One region of the Streptomyces sp. NPDC025638 genome, then DNA from elsewhere that is predicted to be linked to it. Evidence: riboswitches for the same ligand, from Rfam matches in the RefSeq annotation. Region 1 holds a riboswitch; each other region holds the start of a gene.
What was found. Region 1 has a riboswitch for cyclic di-AMP ahead of ACZ4EG_RS36415 (transglycosylase SLT domain-containing protein). Riboswitches for the same ligand answer to the same signal wherever they lie in the genome.
Positions count from the first base shown of each region.

Region 2: linked by a shared signal. The riboswitch ahead of ACZ4EG_RS04725 (M23 family metallopeptidase) and the one ahead of ACZ4EG_RS36415 (transglycosylase SLT domain-containing protein) in region 1 are both predicted to bind cyclic di-AMP.
Region 3: linked by a shared signal. The riboswitch ahead of ACZ4EG_RS30565 (transglycosylase family protein) and the one ahead of ACZ4EG_RS36415 (transglycosylase SLT domain-containing protein) in region 1 are both predicted to bind cyclic di-AMP.
Region 4: linked by a shared signal. The riboswitch ahead of ACZ4EG_RS17055 (M23 family metallopeptidase) and the one ahead of ACZ4EG_RS36415 (transglycosylase SLT domain-containing protein) in region 1 are both predicted to bind cyclic di-AMP.

Region 1 is NZ_JBVHLX010000017.1:176,122-180,993, reverse strand. It holds gene ACZ4EG_RS36425 (polyprenyl synthetase family protein) at 1-116, opposite strand, end outside; partial or broken gene ACZ4EG_RS36420 (hypothetical protein) at 377-979, shown strand; cyclic di-AMP (ydaO/yuaA leader) riboswitch at 1,538-1,721, shown strand; gene ACZ4EG_RS36415 (transglycosylase SLT domain-containing protein) at 1,725-2,210, shown strand; gene ACZ4EG_RS36410 (HAD family hydrolase) at 2,258-3,064, opposite strand; gene ACZ4EG_RS36405 (hypothetical protein) at 3,230-3,847, shown strand; gene ACZ4EG_RS36400 (FAD-dependent oxidoreductase) at 3,902-4,872, opposite strand, start outside.
Region 2 is NZ_JBVHLX010000002.1:121,922-126,793, reverse strand. It holds gene ACZ4EG_RS04730 (GntR family transcriptional regulator) at 1-638, opposite strand, end outside; gene ACZ4EG_RS04725 (M23 family metallopeptidase) at 827-1,582, opposite strand; cyclic di-AMP (ydaO/yuaA leader) riboswitch at 1,595-1,758, opposite strand; gene ACZ4EG_RS04720 (M16 family metallopeptidase) at 1,961-3,349, opposite strand; gene ACZ4EG_RS04715 (M16 family metallopeptidase) at 3,346-4,761, opposite strand.
Region 3 is NZ_JBVHLX010000013.1:90,496-95,367, forward strand. It holds gene eno (phosphopyruvate hydratase) at 8-1,315, opposite strand; gene ACZ4EG_RS30565 (transglycosylase family protein) at 1,595-2,257, opposite strand; cyclic di-AMP (ydaO/yuaA leader) riboswitch at 2,262-2,430, opposite strand; gene ACZ4EG_RS30570 (transglycosylase family protein) at 2,614-3,588, opposite strand; gene ACZ4EG_RS30575 (cytochrome P450 family protein) at 3,770-4,872, opposite strand, start outside.
Region 4 is NZ_JBVHLX010000006.1:21,005-25,876, reverse strand. It holds gene ACZ4EG_RS17075 (GTP cyclohydrolase II) at 1-227, opposite strand, end outside; gene ACZ4EG_RS17070 (MarR family winged helix-turn-helix transcriptional regulator) at 334-849, opposite strand; gene ACZ4EG_RS17065 (dihydrofolate reductase family protein) at 935-2,071, shown strand; tRNA gene ACZ4EG_RS17060 (tRNA-Met) at 2,121-2,194, shown strand; cyclic di-AMP (ydaO/yuaA leader) riboswitch at 2,494-2,651, shown strand; gene ACZ4EG_RS17055 (M23 family metallopeptidase) at 2,661-3,698, shown strand; gene ACZ4EG_RS17050 (aldo/keto reductase) at 3,826-4,770, shown strand; gene ACZ4EG_RS17045 (PrsW family intramembrane metalloprotease) at 4,798-4,872, opposite strand, start outside.

The DNA.
Region 1 (4,872 bases):
ACCTCACTCTTGGTGGCTTCGAGCAAGCCTTCCTCGACAGCCGCCAATCCGGCCTGGACATCGGCTTCCAGAGCCTGGTCCCGCACGCTCAGCCCGAACGGCCCGACGACGGTCACGTGGGGTCTCCTGTCTGCTGGTGTCTGCTGGCGATTACACGGTTTGTCGATAGGTCGCTGCCATCACTCAAGTCAGCGTATCCGGTCAGGTTTCGATCACCGATAGCGCCCACCGTTACAGCCCAGGCGGTATCGGATCACGACCGGTATGTTTTTAATCAGTTGATAAGGATTGATTTTTATCTACTCATCATGATGTGACACTGTTTGTCCCTATATACCCGCATGTACCCGGTCCGCCGGCACCACGGGTACCACCCATGAACATCCGTACGTCCTCCCCCTACGAGACCACGCACGACGACATCCGCATCCCCCAGCCCGACGGGACACGGCTGCACGCGCGCGTATGGCGGCCCCTGACGGACGAACCCTGACAAGCGGGCCACGGCCACGCCTCCGTCCGGGTCGACGCCCGCGGGCGCGGGAACAGCAGGGGCCGGCCGGCGGACGGGTGTACGGGGCCGGAGGCGGCCGGCACGACCCGTACCACGACACGGTCCTCCGTCCGGTCGAACACCCCCGCGCGACCGCGGCCGGCCGCCCGGCCCGGCAATCGGCTTCCTCCAGGAGACCCTGCGCCGGTGGGACCACTGACCCAGGGACGGCACCCCGCCCGACGGCGCCTCCGCCCCGGCGGACCCCCTGGGCCGGCCGCTCCTGCGCGCGTACGTCCTCGACTCCCGTCCCCCGGCCACGGCCTACGACACCCCCCGGCCCGCCGAGTCGGCGAGCCGCACTGACCCTCACCCCACGTGACGGGCGTCACACACCGGCTCCAGGGCGCTCCCGTTGTCGTGCGGTCCCCGATGCACACCGGCGTCGACGACGGCCGCCTCGTCCCGATCGGGAACGACGCCGACCTGCCGCCCGGCCGGCGGGAGGAGGACGCCCGTTCGGCCCGCTTCGAGTTCGCGGTGCCGGAGGAGACCTGGATGCCGGGGCGGCCCGGGGTGCGCTCAATCCCGTCCGCGCGCCACGGAGGACACGCCTTTCGAGCTGAGCGGCATCGGCCATGCGTTCCCGCCCGGCGCGGGCATCACCTGTGACACGGAACACTTCCCGGTCTTCGACGAAGCCATCTGCACGGGGGGGCGGCGAGGTGGTCTTCGACCGGACGTGGGAGAAGCGCGTCCCGCGGACCCCCGCGAACCCCCTGTGACCTGCATGTCTGATTTGCCTTGAATGTTATTCCGTGAGTTGGGTCACGCCACCTCATGTCGCGCCACATCCACCCAAACACCCGTTTGCCCTTTTCCCGTCGGCCAGTTGAGGCTGTGCAACCGCAAAGGATCAAGTACCCCATACGCCTCAACCCAAGGTCAATTGGTGCGTTCTGTGAATCAGGTACTTGTTCCCGACATGTGCTCTCGCATAGCTTCCGGCCAGTCAGGCGGACGCCGAATCCTGCCGCCGCCGGACGTAACCCATCGACGAACTCATTCGCGTAGGCAGGAGCGGGGGACCCAGGTAGGCCGCCGGACCGGACGACACATGTCGCACGGAACGGCTCGGGGTGAAGTCGCGCAGCCTCAGGGCGGCACGGCCGGGCACCTCCCCGTCCGAACCCGACAGCTCACCTCGCAGGCGACGGAGAGGAAATCCCCCATGGCCGCTGCCGCTCAGCCCCGCCGCACCACCCGCCTCGTCCGCAAGCTCGCCGTCGCCGGCACCGGCGCCGCGGTGCTCGCTCTCCCGCTCATCGGCGCGACCACGGCCTCGGCCGCCCCCGCCACCACGCCCGCCGCGGCCGACACGACCCTGGCCGGCTACCCGAACAACCTCGACGGCTGGATCCGCGAGTCCCTCGCCATCATGAAGGAAAGGCACATTCCGGGCACGTACAACGGCATCTACCGCAACATCATGCGTGAGTCGTCGGGCAACCCGCGGGCCATCAACCTGTGGGACTCCAACGCGGCCAAGGGCATCCCGTCCAAGGGCCTGCTCCAGGTCATCGACCCGACGTTCAACGCGTACCACGTGGTCGGAACGTCGTTCGACATCTACGACCCGGTCGCGAACATCACCGCCGCCTGCAACTACGCGGCCGCGCGGTACGGCTCGATGGACAACGTCTTCGGCGCGTACTGACGGACGCTACGGGGCGCGTGCTGACGGATCTCCCCGCAACGGGAGAGCTAGGCAAAGAGTCTTTCGAGGACGACGGCGATGCCGTCGTCCTCGTTCGACAAGGTGATCTCGTCGGCCACCGCCTTGAGTTCGGGGTGGGCGTTGGCCATCGCCACACCGCGGGCGGCCCAGTCGAACATCGGGATGTCGTTGGGCATGTCCCCGAAGGCGATGGCATGCCGGGCACTCACCCCCAGGTGTTCGGCGGCCAGCGCCAGACCGGTCGCCTTCGTGATACCGCACGGCTGGAGCTCGACGGTCCCCGGCCCGGACATGGTGACCGTCGCCAGCGAACCCACGACGTCACGGGCAGTCGCCGCCAACTCGTCGTCGGACAGGGCGTGATGGCGCAGCAGGACCTTGCTGATGGGTTCGCACCACAGATCGTCGCGCCGCGGGACCCGTACGGCGGGCAGGGTCGGGTGCGGCATCAGATACCCCGGCTCGATGAGCGTGAGCCCGTCCACCCCGTCCTGGTCGACGGCCGCGTACACCTGACCCACCTCGGCCTCGATCTTGCCGAGAGCGGTCTCGGCCAACTCCCGGTCCAGGGTGACCGACCACAGCAGTCGGTCCGCGCCGGCCTCGTACAACTGCGCGCCCTGTCCGCACACCGCGAGCCCCCTGCTGCCGAGTTCATCGAGCAGCGGCCGCACTCTCGGCGCCGGGCGCCCCGTCACCACGAGATGCTGCGCACCGGCCTCCACCGTCCGCGCGAGGGCCGCGCGGGAGCGGTCGGAGAGGGTGTCGTCGCCGCGGAGCAGCGTTCCGTCCAGGTCGGTGGCGACGAGTGAATACGCGGGGGGAGCGGCCATGATCAGAGAATACGGACAACATGCCGCTGCGGCTCACCCCCGTCCCAGCCGTTGTTCTCAACCCCACGGGGTCCGGGCGGAGATGCTGCCACCGCCCGTCGTCAGTGGTGCGCGTTAGGTTGCTGTCACTGCGCCGAGGGAGCTGAGGAAACGGGGGCGGATGTGGTGACGGACCAGCGGGACGTTTTCCGGAGGTATCTGCGCAAGGCGGCGCCCGCCGTTCTCGCGCGCTTCCCCGAGGAGTTGAGGCCCGAGATCTACGCCCTCTCCTTCCGCATCTGGCGCATCGACTACGACGAGCGCCACCCCTATGTGGCCATCGGCTACAACACCGAGACCCAGTACGAGCTGGAGAAGCACCACGGGGACCCCGGCGAGGCCCGCTGGCACTACGCCTGCTGGCTCCTGGACGGCTTCGAGATGCTCGGCAACGTCCCCGAGGACCCGGCCGGCGCACCGCTCTACGTCGAGGAGGTCAAGGAACTCGGCCTCTGGTTCGACGAAGACCGGGACGACGACGAGGGAGACCGGGACGACGACGAGGCGGGCGAGATCGAGGCCAAGCGCGATCTGCTCGGCCTGCATTTCGCCGACGCCTGTATCGATCTCGCCCGCCATCTGCACGAAAGCGGGGAGATCGAGCGGCTCTTCGGCCGTCGGCTGCCCGTCGTCGTCTTCGACATGGACTGCCCCGAGTGGGAGATCGAGGCCACCGAGGCGGCCAACCCCCCGGAGCTGATCGAGGAGTTCCTGGCGTGGCAGCGGGCGGCCGAGGAGGGGTAGCCGCCCGCCCTGCCGTCAACTCCTGCCGTCAACTCCTGCTCTCGGCCCCCGCGTTCAGCCGTGCGCCGCCGCCAGGTGCTTGGCCAGCCGCGGGGAGGCGAACTCGGTGCCGCAGACGAAGCGCATCACCGGGCCGTAGGACCCGGCGGCCGGGAGGCCGGTGAAGTAGAGGCCGGGGACCGAGGAGACAAAGCCGGCGCCGAGCTTCGGGGTGCCGCGGCTGACCGCGAGCCGGGTGCGCAGCTCATGGCCGAGGAAGTCCATGGCCGCGATGTTCACGCGGTAGCCGGTGGCCGCGACGACATGGTCGGCGCTGAGCCCGCGGGTGGCGCCGGCGAGGGTGCGGACCGTGAGGAGCGGGCTGCCGTCGGAGACGTCCGCGCCGACCAGCCGCTCGACCTCCTGGACCTGCACCTTGCCCTCGAAGCGGTCGCGCAGCCACCACGCGCCGAGCGGGCCGAGGACCCGGCGGACCAGATAGTGGCGGGCCTGGGCCGGGAGGTAGCGGTAGGGGTGGGGGTAGTAGCTGAGGGCCCACAGGGACCAGGCCCGGCCGAAGGGGGACTCCGGGCGCAGCTTCGGCTGCTTCCAGGGCGGGGCGCCGAAGGCCACCTTGCCGTGGCCGCGCGCGACCACGCGCACCTGTGCGCCCGCCTCCGCCGCCAGGGCGGCCGTCTCCAGCGCGGACTGGCCGGCGCCTATGACGATCAGCTCCTTGCCCTTGAAGGTGCTCAGGTCGTGGTGCTGTGAGCTGTGGGACACCGGGCCCGTGGGGGTGGGTCCGTCCGCCGCCGCCTTCGCCAGCTCCGCCGGGAGGTGGGCCAGGCCGGACAGCCCGGTCGCGACCACGACCGCGCGGGCCGTGAACAACTCCCCCGAGTCCAGCTTGAGTTCGAAGCCACCGCCCGTACGGCGGTCCACGGAGACCACCCGCACCCGCTCCAGTTCGGGCAGGAGGTTCCGCTGGAACCACTCGCCGTAGGAGATGAAGGTCTCGACCGGGATGAGGTCCTCGTCGGTCACCA
Region 2 (4,872 bases), on a different contig from region 1:
CGGTCCCCGCCGCCGGGAAAGCGCAATCGGTGCGCGGATGTCGCGCGCTCGGTGTGCAGCGCCGTGATCGCCCGCGCGCGCTCGCCGTCGCCGCGCGCCACCGCGTCCACGATGGCGCCGTGCTCCGTCCAGGACTCCACCGGGTTGGCGGGCGCCTCCACCGTGTACATCCAGGCGATCTTGTGCCGCAGCTGGGTCAGCATCGAGGTCAGGGCGTGACTGCCGGAGGCCTGCGCGAGCGTCTCGTGGAACCAGCCGCCCAGGGAGCGCAGATCCTCGTGGCTGCCCCGCCTGGCCCGCTCCTGGCCCAGCCTCACCAGGCCGCGCAGCACCTTGAGATGGGCCTCGGTGCGCCGCTGCGCGGCCCGGGAGGCGCCGAGCGGCTCCAGCAGCATGCGCATCTCCAGCAGGTCGGCGGCCTCCTGCTCGGTCGGTTCGGCGACGCACGCGCCCGCGTGCCGCCGCGTCACCACGAAGCCCTCGGCCTCCAGGGTGCGCAGTGCCTCGCGGACGGGGACGCGCGAGACGCCGTAGCGGCGCGCGAGGAGTTCCTCGGTGAGCCGGCCGCCGCGCTCGTAGACACCGGCGACGATGTCGTCCCTGATCGCCGTGCATACCGAGCTCGCCGGAATACGCATGACCGACCTCCGCTTTAATCCCCGTGAAACGTCGCCGATTGACGTGTGTTCCGTGACTCTATTGCAATCAACGGGAATTTCCGATGGCGTGCCGGAATCCATGGATATTTTTTGGACAGCGGGGCGGCCGAAACGGCGAAAGCCCCGGCTCGGGGAGCCGGGGCTTCGGGAAGCGGTGCGCCCTGCCGTCAGACGTTCACGCCGTGCTTGCGGAGGTAGGCGACGGGGTCGACGTCCGAGCCGTACTCCGGGGTCGTCCGGGCCTCGAAGTGGAGGTGCGGCCCGGTGACGTTGCCGGTCGCGCCGGAGAGGCCTATCTGCTGGCCGGGAAGGACCTTCTGGCCCACGGAGACGCCGATGGACGACAGATGGCCGTACTGGGTGTACATGCCGTCCGCCATCCGGATCACGATCTGGTTGCCGTACGACCCGCCCCAGCCGGTCGACACGACCGTGCCGGAGCCCACCGCGTGCACGGTGGTTCCGCTGGAGGCGTGGAAGTCGATGCCGGTGTGGGAGCCGGAGGACCACAGGGATCCGCCGGTCTTGTAGCCGGTGGAGACATACGAGTTCGCGATCGGCGCCACGAACGCGTTGAGCCGCTTGCGCTCGGCCTCGCGGGCGGCGCGCGCCTTGGCCTCGCGCTCCTTCTCCGCCAGGGCGACGGCCTTCTTGCGCGCGGCCTCCTCGGCCGCCTTCTGCTCGGCGGCCTGCTCCTGGGCCGCGGCCTGGGCATCGATCTGCTCGGCGACCGAGTCGCCCATGGTGATGACCGGCGTGAGACCGGTGTCCGCGGGGGCGGGCTCGGCGGCGAGGGCCGGAGAGGCCGCGAGGGTGCCGACGGCACCGGTGGTGGCGAGGGCCGCGACGCCCGCCGCGCGGGCGGTGGTGCGGTGCATCCGGCCGGGACGGCGGTGCTTCCCGGTGGCGCGGGTGAACGCCATGTAGTGGCTGGTCCTTTCCTTCCCTCTCGCCTACCGGGTTAGCTGACGGGTTCGGAGCAGGAAGGTCTCCTACGGACCCCCTCGCGGCACGCGCGGGTGTCCGATTCACCCCAGGGACTGCGTGGGTCCCCGGCTCCCCTGGCTCGCGCCGTACGGGGACTCGGCGATGACTGTCCGGTGCCGCGGGTGCGGCGCACTGCCCGACGAACAGCCTGGACGACGCTATGCGGGCGGTCTTTGGATCCCCAAACCGAAGCCGGATTTTGTAGCGCATCCCACAGGGCAGACAGGCAACCTCCGCCCCAATTCGGACATCTTGGAGAAACGTTCGTGGGTCCTGACGACCCGTCGGCCGACAGGACCCACGCGCGCGTGCCTCTACTCGGCCGAGACGACGGTGACTTCGCCGATGCCGAGAGCCTCGACCGGCTCCTTGATCTGGGCGGCGTCGCCCACCAGGACCGTCACCAGACGGTCCACCGGGAAGGCGTTGACCACCGCGGCGGTGGCCTCCACGGTGCCGGTGGCGGCGAGCTGCCGGTACAGCGTCGCCTGGTAGTCGTCCGGCAGATACTGCTCGACCTGGTCGGCCAGCGTGCTCGCCACGGCCGCCGCGGTCTCGTACTTCAGCGGCGCGACCCCCACGAGGTTCTGCACGGCGACGTCGCGCTCGGCGTCGGTGAGGCCCTCGCCGGCGAGCTTGCGCAGCACCGCCCACAGGTCCTGCAGCGCGGGACCGGTGTTCGGGGTGTCCACGGAGCCGCTGATGGCGAGCATCGAGGCACCCGCGCCGTCCGGGGCGGACCTGAGGACCTGCCCGAACGAGCGCACACCGTAGGTGTAGCCCTTCTCCTCGCGCAGGACGCGGTCCAGGCGGGAGGTGAGGGTGCCGCCGAGGCAGTACGTGCCGAGCACCTGGGCGGCCCACACGCGGTCGTGCCGGTCCGCGCCGACCCGCCCGATGAGCAGCTGCGTCTGGACGGCTCCGGGGCGGTCCACGATGACGACCCGGCCGGTGTCGTCGGCGGTCACCGGCGGCACGGGCCGCGGCTGCGCCGAGGAGCCGTTCCAGTCGCCCAGGGTCTCGCCGAGCAGCGCGTCCAGGTCGATGCCGGTGAGGTCGCCGACGACCACGGCGGTGGCCGTGGCGGGCCGCACGTGCCGGTCGTAGAAGCCGCGGACGGCCGCCGCGTCGATCTTCTCGACGGTCTCCTCGGTGCCCTGGCGCGGGCGCGACATGCGCGCGGTCGCCGGGAACAGCTCCTTCGAGAGCTCCTTGGCGGCACGGCGGGAGGGGTTCGCCAGCTCGTGCGGGATCTCGTCGAGGCGGTTGCGCACCAGCCGGTCCACCTCGCTCTCGTCGAACGCGGGTGCCCTGAGGGCGTCGGCGAGCAGGCCGAGCGCCTTGCCGAGGCGGGAGGCGGGGACCTCCAGGCTCAGCCGGACGCCCGGGTGGTCGGCGTGCGCGTCCAGGGTCGCGCCGCAGCGCTCCAGCTCGGCGGCGAACTCCTCGGCGGAGTGCTTGTCGGTGCCTTCGGAGAAGGCCCGCGCCATGATCGTGGCGACACCGTCGAAACCGGCCGGCTCGGCGTCCAGCGGCGCGTCCAGGAGCACCTCGACGGCGACGACCTGCTGGCCGGGGCGGTGGCAGCGCAGAACGGTCAGGCCGTTCTCCAGCGTGCCGCGCTCGGGGGCCGGGAAGGCCCACGGCTTCGCCTCGCCCGCACGGGGCTGGGGGTGGAACTCCATCGCGGCGAGCTCGGTCACTTGGCCGCCTCCTCGTCCTCGTTGTGGTCGGCGGTGGGCGCTTCCACGGTGGCTTCCGACTCCGGGTCCTCGGGGAAGTCCTCGTCCTGGGTGTGCTCCGCGGACTCGGCGGAGAGCGGCTCGTAGACGAGCACCGCGCGGTTGTCCGGGCGCAGGCGGGCCTTGGCCACCTCCTGGACCTCCTCCGGCGTCACCTCCAGGACGCGCTGGACGGCGGTCAGGGCGAGCTGCGGGTCACCGAACAGGACCGCGAACCGGCACAGTTCGTCGGCGCGGCCGGCGACCGTGCCGAGCCGGTCCAGCCACTCGCGCTCCAACTGGGCCTGGGCACGCTCCATTTCCTCGGGCGTGGGGCCCTCCTCCGCGAAGCGGGCGAGTTCCTCGTCGATGGCGGTCTCGATGACCGGCACCTCGACGTCGCCGGAGGTCTTCACGTCCAGCCAGCCCAGGGAGGGCGCCCCGGCCAGCCGCAGCAGGCCGAACCCGGCCGCGACGGCCGTACGGTCGCGGCGCACGAGCCGGTTGTACAGGCGGGACGACTCGCCGCCGCCCAGGACGGTGAGCGCCAGGTCGGCGGCGTCGGACGCGCGCGTGCCGTCCTGCGGGAGCCGGTAGGCGGCCATCAGGGCGCGTGCCGGGACCTCCTCCACGACGACCTCGCGCAGCTGCTCGCCGATGACCTCCGGCAGCGAGCCGTCGCGGGGCTCGGGCTTGCCGTCGTGGGAGGGGATCGAGCCGAAGTACTTCTCGATCCAGGCCAGGGTCTGCTGCGGGTCGATGTCGCCGACCACGGAGAGCACGGCGTTGTTGGGCGCGTAGTACGTCCGGAAGAACCGGCGCGCGTCCTCCAGCGTGGCCGCGTCCAGGTCGGCCATCGAGCCGATCGGCGTGTGGTGGTACGGGTGGCCCTCCGGGTAGGCGAGGGCGGTGAGCTTCTCGAAGGCGGTGCCGTACGGAACGTTGTCGTAGCGCTGCCGGCGCTCGTTCTTGACGACGTCCCGCTGGTTCTCCATGGACTCGTCGTCGAGGGCGGCCAGCAGCGAGCCCATGCGGTCGGCCTCCAGCCAGAGGGCGAGCTCCAGCTGGTGGGCGGGCATGGTCTCGAAGTAGTTGGTGCGCTCGAAGCTGGTGGTGCCGTTGAGCGAGCCGCCGGCGCCCTGCACCAGCTCGAAGTGACCGTTGCCCTTCACCTGCGCGGAGCCCTGGAACATCAGATGCTCGAAAAGGTGAGCCAGGCCGGTACGGCCCTTGACTTCGTGGCGGGAGCCGACGTCGTACCAGAGGCACACCGCCGCGACCGGGGTCAGGTGGTCCTCGGAGAGCACCACGCGCAGACCGTTGGCCAGGCGGTGCTCGGTCGCTGCCAGGCCCCCGGAGCCTGCCTCGGCCTTGGTCGTGTGACCCATGGGCATGTACGTCCCTTCGATCGCGGAAGCGGTTGTGCAACCGCTGTGTTCCTGCCGGTCCTGCCACTGTATGCAAGCGGCCGCAGCCTCGGTGAAGTTCCCGCCGGACGTACGCCC
Region 3 (4,872 bases), on a different contig from region 1:
ACCGGGCTCAGCCCTTGGAGATCTCCACGCCGCCCCGGAAGCGCGGGAAGGCGCTGCGGCCGGCGTACACCGCCGCGTCGTCGAGGATCTCCTCGATGCGCAGCAGCTGGTTGTACTTGGCGACGCGCTCGGAGCGGGCCGGGGCGCCGGTCTTGATCTGGCCGCAGTTGGTGGCGACGGCCAGGTCGGCGATGGTGACGTCCTCGGTCTCGCCGGAGCGGTGGGACATCATGCACTTGAAGCCGTTGCGCTGGGCCATCTCGACGGCGTCCAGGGTCTCGGTCAGCGAACCGATCTGGTTCACCTTCACGAGCAGGGCGTTGGCGGTGCCCTCCTCGATGCCGCGGGCCAGGCGCTCCGGGTTGGTGACGAACAGGTCGTCGCCGACGATCTGGACCTTGTCGCCGAGCTTGTCGGTCAGGACCTTCCAGCCGGCCCAGTCGTCCTCGAACAGCGGGTCCTCGATGGAGACGAGCGGGTAGGCCGCCACGAGCTCCTCGTAGTACTCCGTCATCTCGGCGGCCGAGCGGGACTTGCCCTCGAACTCGTACTTGCCGTCCTTGTAGAACTCGGACGCGGCGACGTCGAGCGCGAGCGCGATCTGCTCACCGGGGACGTACCCGGCCTGCTTGATGGCCTCCAGGATGAGGTCGAGGGCCTCACGGTTGGAGCCGAGGTTCGGGGCGAAGCCGCCCTCGTCGCCCAGGCCGGTGGCCAGGCCCTTGCTCTTCAGGACCTTCTTCAGGGTGTGGTAGACCTCGGCGCCCCAGCGCAGCGCCTCGGAGAAGGACTCCGCGCCGATCGGGGCGATCATGAACTCCTGGATGTCCACGTTGGAGTCGGCGTGCGAGCCGCCGTTCAGGATGTTCATCATCGGCACCGGCAGCAGGTGCGCGTTCGGGCCGCCCAGGTAGCGGAAGAGGGGGAGGTCGCTGGCCTCGGAGGCGGCGTGGGCGACGGCGAGGGAGACGCCGAGGATGGCGTTGGCGCCGAGCGAGCCCTTGTTGTCGGTGGCGTCCAGGTCGAACATCGCCTGGTCGATCAGGCGCTGCTCGGTGGCGTCGTAGCCGACCAGCTCCGGGCCGATCTGCTCGATCACGGCGAGAACGGCCTTCTCGACGCCCTTGCCCAGGTAGCGGTTCGGGTCGCCGTCGCGGAGCTCGATGGCCTCGAAGGCGCCGGTGGAGGCGCCGGACGGAACGGCGGCACGACCCGTGCTGCCGTCGTCGAGGCCGACCTCGACCTCGACCGTGGGGTTGCCTCGGGAGTCCAGGATTTCCCGGGCTACGACGACGTCGATGGACGGCACGAGCATCTCCTTCATGGATGTGACGCTGGAAGTGCGGGGCTGGGTGCCTTGCGACTAGAGCCTAACCGTCCCGGGGGCATCGGCCACCGACCGACCGTCCCGTGGACAGGGTCCGACCGTACCCATTGTTCCGGCTCGAAACAAAGGCGGGGTGGAGAACGGCTCGAACACAGCGCCCCATGAACAAGCCCCGCCCCGGCGCGTACGGGGGAATACGCACCGGGGCGGGGAGACCGTGGGGACGGGGGCGGCTGCGGTTCTTGCAGCCGGGCTACCGGCCGCGCATCACTTCAGGTGGAGCTGCTGGCCCGGGTAGATGAGGTCCGCGTCCTGGACGATGTTCTTGTTCAGCTTGAACAGCTTCTGCCAGCCGCCCTTGACCTTGTGCTTCTGGGCGATCGAGCCGAGGGTGTCGCCCTTGACGACCTTGTACTCGCCGTCGCCCTTCTTGACCTTCTTGCCGGTCGGGGTGGTGACGGTCTTGGCCGCGGCCGGGCGCTCGGCGGAGCGGGAGGCGGCCGGCTTCTCGGTCGCCCGGGGGGCGGTGCTCGCCGCGGCGCCGCCGTAGGGGGTGCTGGACAGGCCCGTGCCGCAGACCGGCCAGGCGCCCTCGCCCTGGGCGGCGAGGACCTTCTCGGCGATCTCTATCTGCTGCGCCTTGGTGGCCTTGTCGGCGGTGCCGGCGTACTTCGCGCCGCCGTACGCGGACCACGTCGAGGCGGAGAACTGCAGACCGCCGTAGTAGCCGTTGCCGGTGTTGATGGACCAGTTGCCGCCGGACTCGCACTTGGCTACGGCGTCCCACTCGGAGGCGGTGGCGGCCGAGGCGGCGCCGGAGGCCATCAGCGGGGCGACGACGGCGGCGCAGGCGACACCGGCGAGCGCGATGGCACGGGTGGCCCTGGCCTTCGAGGGACGACGGTGCTTGCCCTGGGCGGAAAACAGCATGGATGGATCCCCTCACCGACGCCTGCGAGGTGAGCTGTCGGGTTCGGGCCGGTTGAGTTGCCCGGCCACACCTCCGCTGGGAGGCGTGGCTCCACCCCTAGCCGCTCCGGCTCAACTGTCCGGCGCGGCACTTACCTTGGGTCCCCCGCTCCTGCCTACGGCGCGTGACGCGACGACTGTTCCCGTGCGGCCGCTGGCAGGACTCGGCGTTGCGACAGCCGGGGCTCGTGGTGACGAGCGGACTCGACCGTAGACACGCGATCCGGGGAATTCCAAAGACGATCAGGGCTTCTGAGACTCATCCCACACTTTCACCAAACCGGACATTGGGCGTGAAAGTGGGACGTCAACTCCCGCTACTTTTCGCCGATTTCGGTAGCGACGTCCAGGGTCTGACCGGGGGTGATGTCGTTCGGGTCGGTGCCGATGGCGGCCTTGTTTGCGGCATAGAGCGCACGCCATCCGCCGTCGACGTCAAGGGAGTCGGCGATGGATGCGAGAGTGTCGCCGTCGCGAACCGTGTAGGTGCGCGAGGCGTGACGACCCACCGAGGCCGAGCCCTGCCCGTTTGCTGCGTTTTCGTCCGCATTACCCCCGCGGTGACGGCCGCCCCCGATCGCGCCGGTGTCGACCAGACTCCAAGACCCCCCGCTTTGCCACGAGTTGTCGGAATCGTCCGTTTTAGGGACTTCCGTGGGCGCGCCACCACTCCCCTGCGAGTTACCCGAGCCTTCGGATTCCGACTTGTCCGACTTGGCGGAATCTTCGCCCTTGCCCTCGCTCTTGCCCTTCGCCCCGTTCCCCTCGTCGGCGTTCGCCGAGGGGGAAGCCTTCCCCGAGGAGTCCGACTTCGAGCGTGAATCGGATGAGTCGGATGAATCAGAGGAGTCCGAATAATCGGATGAGCCGGGCGAATCGGATGCCGAGACGCCGGTGTCGACATCGACCGACCCGGAGCTCGCGGTGAGCCCGGAGAGCAGGGCACAGGTGGCCCAGGGCTTGGTGCCCTGGTCGGCGAGAACCTTCTCCGCGACGGCTATCTGCTGCGAACGGCTGGCCTCGTCCGGGCTGGAGGCGTACGCGAGGCCGCCGTACTTGTCCCAGTCGTCCTGCGACATCTGCAGACCGCCGTAGTAGCCGTTGCCGGAGTCGGCGCTCCAGGAGCCGCCGCTCTCGCACTCGGCCACCTTGTCCCATGTGGTGCCGTCGGCCGCGTTGGCGCTCGCGGCCCCCAGGAGCGGGATGGCGATGGCGGAGCCGGTCACTCCGGCCGCGACGAGGAGGGCCGGAGCCTGACGGGGGCGACGGTGACGACCGTTCCCGGAGAGCATGCGGAAGCCTTTCGTGCGACAGCGATAACCGGCGCGGCACAGAAAGCCGACGTACCGCGCTGCCCGGTAAACGTATCCACTGACGATCACTTGTCACAAGTTAATGCCGCGTAGATCACGTGAAGATCACAGAGTTGAGCATTCATCAGGTTTGGGGCGCGACAGGCCGCGCTTCCCTCACTTACCGGACGGGCGTGAACTCCACGGGCAAAGTGCGCAGTCCACGCATGATGAGCCCGCCACGCCACCGCAAATCGGCCGGATCCACCGCGAGTCGGAGGTCCGGGAGGCGGGTGAGAAGGGTGGCGAGCGCGGTCTGGCCCTCCAGCCGGGCGAGCGGGGCACCCAGGCAGTAGTGGATGCCGTGGCCGTATCCAAGGTGTTGGTTGTCACGTCGGCCGAGATCGAGGACGTCCGGGTCGGCGAACCGCTCCGGGTCCCGGTCGGCGGCGGCGAGCACCACCAGGACGGGGTCGCCGGGTGCGATGTCCTGCCCGCCGATGGTGAGCGGCTCGGTGGCGAACCGCCAGGTGGCCAGTTCGACCGGGCCGTCGTAGCGCAGGAGTTCCTCGACACCGGTCTCCAGGAGGTCCCGTTCCCGGCGGGCGAGGGACGCCTGCAGACGGTGCCGTTGCTCGGGATGGGTGAGCAGGGCGTAGGTGCCGTTGCCGATGAGGTTGACGGTCGTCTCGAACCCGGCGAACAGCAGGATGAAGGCCATCGCGGCGGCCTCGTTCTCGGTGAGGTGCTCGCCGTGGTCCGAGGCGCGGATGAGCCCGGAGATGAGGTCCTCGCCGGGAGCGGGGCTGTCGGGCAGGGCCTCGCGCTTCCTGTGGATGAGCTCGGCGAGATAGCCCCGCATCTTCTTGACCGACCGCGCGACCCCGCCCCGCGGCCCTCCCCCGTGCCGAATCATCATCCCCGCCCAGTCCCGAAAGTCGTCCTGGTCCTCGCGCGGAACGCCGAGCAGGTCGCAGATGGCGTAGATGGGGAGCGGAAAGGCGAACTCGTGGATGAGGTCGGCGGACCCCTCGGCCGCGAACCCGTCGATGAGCCGGTCTGTCAGTTCCTGTACGCGCGAGCCGAATTCGGCGACCCGGCGGGGTGTGAACGCCTTGCTGACCAGCCGGCGCAGCCGGGTGTGGTCCGGCGGGTCGATGTTGAGCAGATGCGTCATCAGCTCCGCCTTGCGCTCACCGGGGATACCGGTCTTGCCCTTGGCGTGCGCGGGCTCGTCGTGATGCGCGGGGTTCTTCGACAGCCGCTGGTCGGCCAGCGCCTGCT
Region 4 (4,872 bases), on a different contig from region 1:
GGGCCGCAGTCGCAGCGGGCCGAGCCGAAGACGTCGCCGGTCAGGCACTCGGAGTGCAGCCGGACCAGGGGGACGGGTCCGGGGTCGCCGAGGACGACGGCGATGTGTTCCTGGCCGTCGGCCAGGCCGTGGAAGGTCACGAGTTCGGCGTCGACGCTGTAACCGTCGTGGAAGCGCAGCGGTACCCGGACGCGGGCGCGCGGTGTGGCGGCTGGGGTGTCGGGCATGCGGGTTCTCCGGGGTTCAGGAGTTTCAGTTTTGAAGCAGTTGCCCGGGAACCCTACCCCATGCTTTAAATTTGAAGCAACGGATTTGCGGAGTCTGTCGCGGGCGTCACGAGCAGGACTTCGGCGACCGGCGGCGCCATGGCACGTCGTCCGGTGCGCACCGCGCGTCCTCGCCCTGGAGCGCCTCGGCGATCCCGCCGAAGATCTCCTCCAGCTGCCGTACCTGCTCCGGGCCGAGGTGATCGAAGAGGGAAGCGCGTACGGTCGCCACATGACCCGGCGCCGCACGCTCCAGCACGGCCCTGCCCTCGTCGGTCAGGACGGCGATGCTGCCCCGCTTGTCGGAGGGGCAGCCCTCACGCCGTACCAGGCCGTCCTTCTCCAGCCGGGTCACGGCGTAGGTCAGCCGGCTCCGGGTGATCTTCGACTTCTCGGCGAGGTCGGTCATGCGCAGACTGTGCTCCGGCGCCTCGGAGAGGTTGGCCAGGATGGAGTAGTACAGGTGCGGCATGCCGGTGTCCTGCTGGAGCTGCCGGTCGATCGCGTCCTCCAGGAGCAGACTGCCGGCGATGTACGCGCGCCAGGCGCGCTGCTCCTCGGGGGTGAGCCAGCGGGTCGTCATACCGCCAGTGTAAGTTTGTTTCAAACTTGAACCAAGCCCGCACGTCAGTCGCAGTACATCAGACCTCGTCAGGGAGAGCGCGCCGATGCCGTACCCGTACGTCCTGTTGTCCGCAGCCGTCTCCCTCGACGGCTGTCTGGACGACACCGGCCCCGAGCGGCTGCTCCTGTCCAGCCCGGCCGACTTCGACCGGGTCGACGAGGTGCGGGCGTCGGTCGACGCGATCCTGGTCGGCGCCGGCACGATCCGCGCCGACAACCCGCGGCTCCTGGTCAACTCGCCCGAGCGGCGCGCCGCGCGCGTGGCCGCGGGCCGGCCCGAGTACCCCCTCAAGGTCACCGTCAGCGGCTCCGGCGAGCTGGACCCGGACGCGAAGTTCTGGCACACGGGCGGCGAGAAGGTCCTCTATACGACGGAGAAGGGCGCCGAGCGCGTCCGCGGACTGGGCCTCGCGGCCGATGTCGTCCCGCTCGGCCCCGACCTCGACTGGCCGGCGCTGCTCACGCACCTGTACGAGGAGCGCGGGGTGCGCCGGCTGATGGTCGAGGGCGGCGGCACCATCCACACCCAGTTGCTCCGCCAGGGCCTCGCCGACGAACTCCAGCTGGTCCTCGCCCCGCTCCTGGTGGGCGATCCGGCGGCGCCCCGGCTGTTCGGCCCCGGGGGCTACCAGGGCGGGCGGCTCCGGCTCGTGGAGACGCGTCGCATCGAGGACGTCGTACTGATGCGGTACGAGCCGACGGCACCCGGCACCGGGCGGTCGGTCGCCGCGGCGGACCGGCACTGGATGCGGATCGCCTGCGACCTCGCGGCGCTGTGCCCGCCCTCGGAGACCGCCTTCAGCGTGGGCGCGGTCGTGGTGGCCGCCGACGGCACCGAGCTGGCCCGGGGGCACTCGCGGGAGGGCGACGACCCCGTCGTGCACGCCGAGGAAGCGGCGCTGGCCAAGGTCGACCCGGCCGACCCGAGGCTGGCCGCCGCCACGGTCTACAGCAGCCTGGAGCCCTGCGCCCGCCGGGCGTCGCGGCCCGCTCCCTGTGCGCGGCTGATCCTGGACGCCGGGGTACGACGGGTGGTCGCGGCCTGGCGGGAGCCGGACACGTTCGTGCCGGGCGCCGACGGGACCGGGCTGCTGAGGGGCGAGGGCGTGGACGTCGTCCTGCTGCCCGAGTACGAGGACCTGGCCAAGGCGCCGAACCGCCATCTGTCGGCCCGCGGATAAACCCGTGCGCTTGCACCCCTGAGCATGGCGTATGCTTAAGGCACACCGACGCGGGGTGGAGCAGCTCGGTAGCTCGCTGGGCTCATAACCCAGAGGTCGCAGGTTCAAATCCTGTCCCCGCTACTCAAGGCTCAGGGCCGGAATCCAGTTCATGGATTCCGGCCCTGAGTGTTTTGGCGAAGACCAGGCGAATATCACGAAGAGTGATCGGACGAAAGCCCTCCGCATAACATCTGAGTCACCATCAAAAACGTTGTGACTCATGTACTGCGGTCAACTCGCCCGATTTCCACCGGTCGTGGCGTGTAAGTCCCGCCGTAAAAACGTTAATGATCAAGCAGAACGGCTTGGAATCTGACAGTCGGGTCTATTAACGTTCGATAACGCAGCGCGGTCGTCCCAGCCGTCACAAGAGTCGGCTCCGTGCGCACGCGCCGAATCTCGCAAGGGAACCGGGGAACCACCACCTTGGGGTGAATCACGCGGATGCCGCCGTGGAGGCACGGCCGGTATACGCGCGTAGGAGACCTTCCTGCTCCGAACCCGTCAGCTAACCCGGTAGGCGACGGAAGGAAAGGAGTACGCCCGCGTGGCGTCCAACCGGCCTGCCCCCACAGCCCCATTCGTGCCGAGCGAGCACACCGAGACCTTCGGCTACGGCAGCTACCGCACCGACGAGGGCCCGTGGGAGGAGTGGAACCCCACCGAGGAGTCCCTCAGCCCGGTACGCGGCCGGCATCGCGTCGCCAAGCAGCGCGGCGGCGGACTCGCCCGCAGCTCCACGGTCCTGGGCGTCGGCGTCATAGCCGCCGTCGGCGCGGGCGGCATGGCCAGCGCCAACACCGGAAAGCCGCCGGTGTCCATCTCCATGCCCGACCTGCCCTCCGTCGGCTCCCTGCTGGGCGACAGCACCCCGGACGACGCCCCCAAGGGCTCCGCGACCGCGCTCAGCAGCGTCGGCATGACCTCCGCCGACAGCGCCCAGGGTGCCTCCGACGCCGGTGAGGCGCTGCGCAACCGCATCATGGCCCAGGCCGAGAAGCAGCAGGGCCAGGTCGACACCAAGGCCGCCGCCGCTGCCGTGGCCGCTGCGGACAAGCAGGTCGCCGCCGCGGCCGCCAAGGCCGAGAAGGAGGCCGCCGCCAAGGCCGCCGCCGCCAAGGCGAGTGCGGAGGCCGCGGCCAAGAGGAAGGCCGAGGCCGCACGCCTGGCCGCGCTGGCCAAGCAGTACACGCTGCCGACCTCCTCGTACACGATCACCTCGACCTTCGGTCAGGCCGGCGCCATGTGGTCCTCCGGCTACCACACCGGCCTCGACTTCGCCGCGCCCACGGGCACGCTCATCAAGGCCATCCACAGCGGCACGATCACCGAGGCGGGCTGGGCCGGCTCCTACGGCTACCGCACGATCCTCACCCTCGACGACGGCACCGAGCTGTGGTTCTGCCACCAGTCCTCGATCAGCGTCTCCGCCGGGCAGAAGGTCAGCACCGGCGACGTCATCGGCCGCGTCGGCGCCACCGGCAACGTCACGGGCCCGCATCTGCACCTGGAGGTCCACCCGGGCGGCCAGGCCACCGGGATCGACCCGATGACCTGGCTGCGGGGCAAGGGCCTCAACCCCTGACCCACCCTGTCGACCGCCGGCGGTCCTGACGGCACCCCCCGACGTCAGGACCGCCGGTCAGGTGTTTGCGGGATCTTTGCGGGCGTATCCGGAATCTTTCGATCCGGTGTGACCGTTGTCATAGATCATGACTTCTCTTCGTAAGCTCGGCTCCTCCGACCTGGAGGTCTTCCCGCTCACCCTCGGCGGCAACGTCTTCGGCTGGACCGCCGACGAGACCTCCTCCTTCGCCGTCCTGGACGCCTACACGGCCGCCGGCGGCAATTTCGTCGACACCGCCGACTCCTACTCCGCGTGGATCGAGGGCCACCAGGGCGGCGAGTCCGAGACGATCATCGGCAAGTGGGTCAAGGCCCGCGGCAACCGGTCCGACGTGGTGATCGCGACCAAGGTCAGCCAGCACCCCGACTTCCCGGGCCTGACCGCCGCCAACATCAAGGCCGCCGCCGATGCCTCCCTGCGGCGCCTGGACACCGATTACATCGATCTCTACTACCCCCACTTCGACAAGCCGGAAGTGCCGGTCGAGGAGATCGTCGGCGCGCTGGACGAGCTGGTGAAGGCGGGCAAGGTGCGGCACATCGCCGCCTCCAACATCACCGCGGAACGCCTCCAGGCGTCCCTCGACTTCTCCGACCGCGAGGGCCTGGCCCGGTACGTGGCGCTCCAGCCCCACTACAACCTCGTGTCCCGCGACACCTACGAGGGTGCTTTGCAGGACGTCGTCATCCGCAACGGCCTCGCGGCCGTCCCCTACTTCTCCCTGGCCGCCGGTTTCCTCACGGGCAAGTACCGGCCCGGTACGACGGTGGACAGCGCGCGTGCCAAGGGCGCGGCCAAGCACCTCGACACCGAGCGCGGCCGACGGGTGCTGACCGCCCTGGACGAGATCGCCGCCGCCCACGAGGCCCCCGTCCCCACGGTGGCCCTCGCCTGGCTGGCGGCCCGGCCGACGGTGACGGCACCGATCGCCTCGGCACGCACGGTGGAACAGCTCCCGGCGCTGCTGGCGGTGGCCGAACTGCGGCTGTCGGAGAAGGAACTGGCGCGGCTGACGGAGGCGTCGGCGTAACGGCGTGCCACGCCTGTCCGCGGCGGCCTAAGGCCGATAGGGGTTGTACGCGGGATACGGCGCCGCCGGGTACCCGTACGGCACGGGCATTCCGTACGGCGC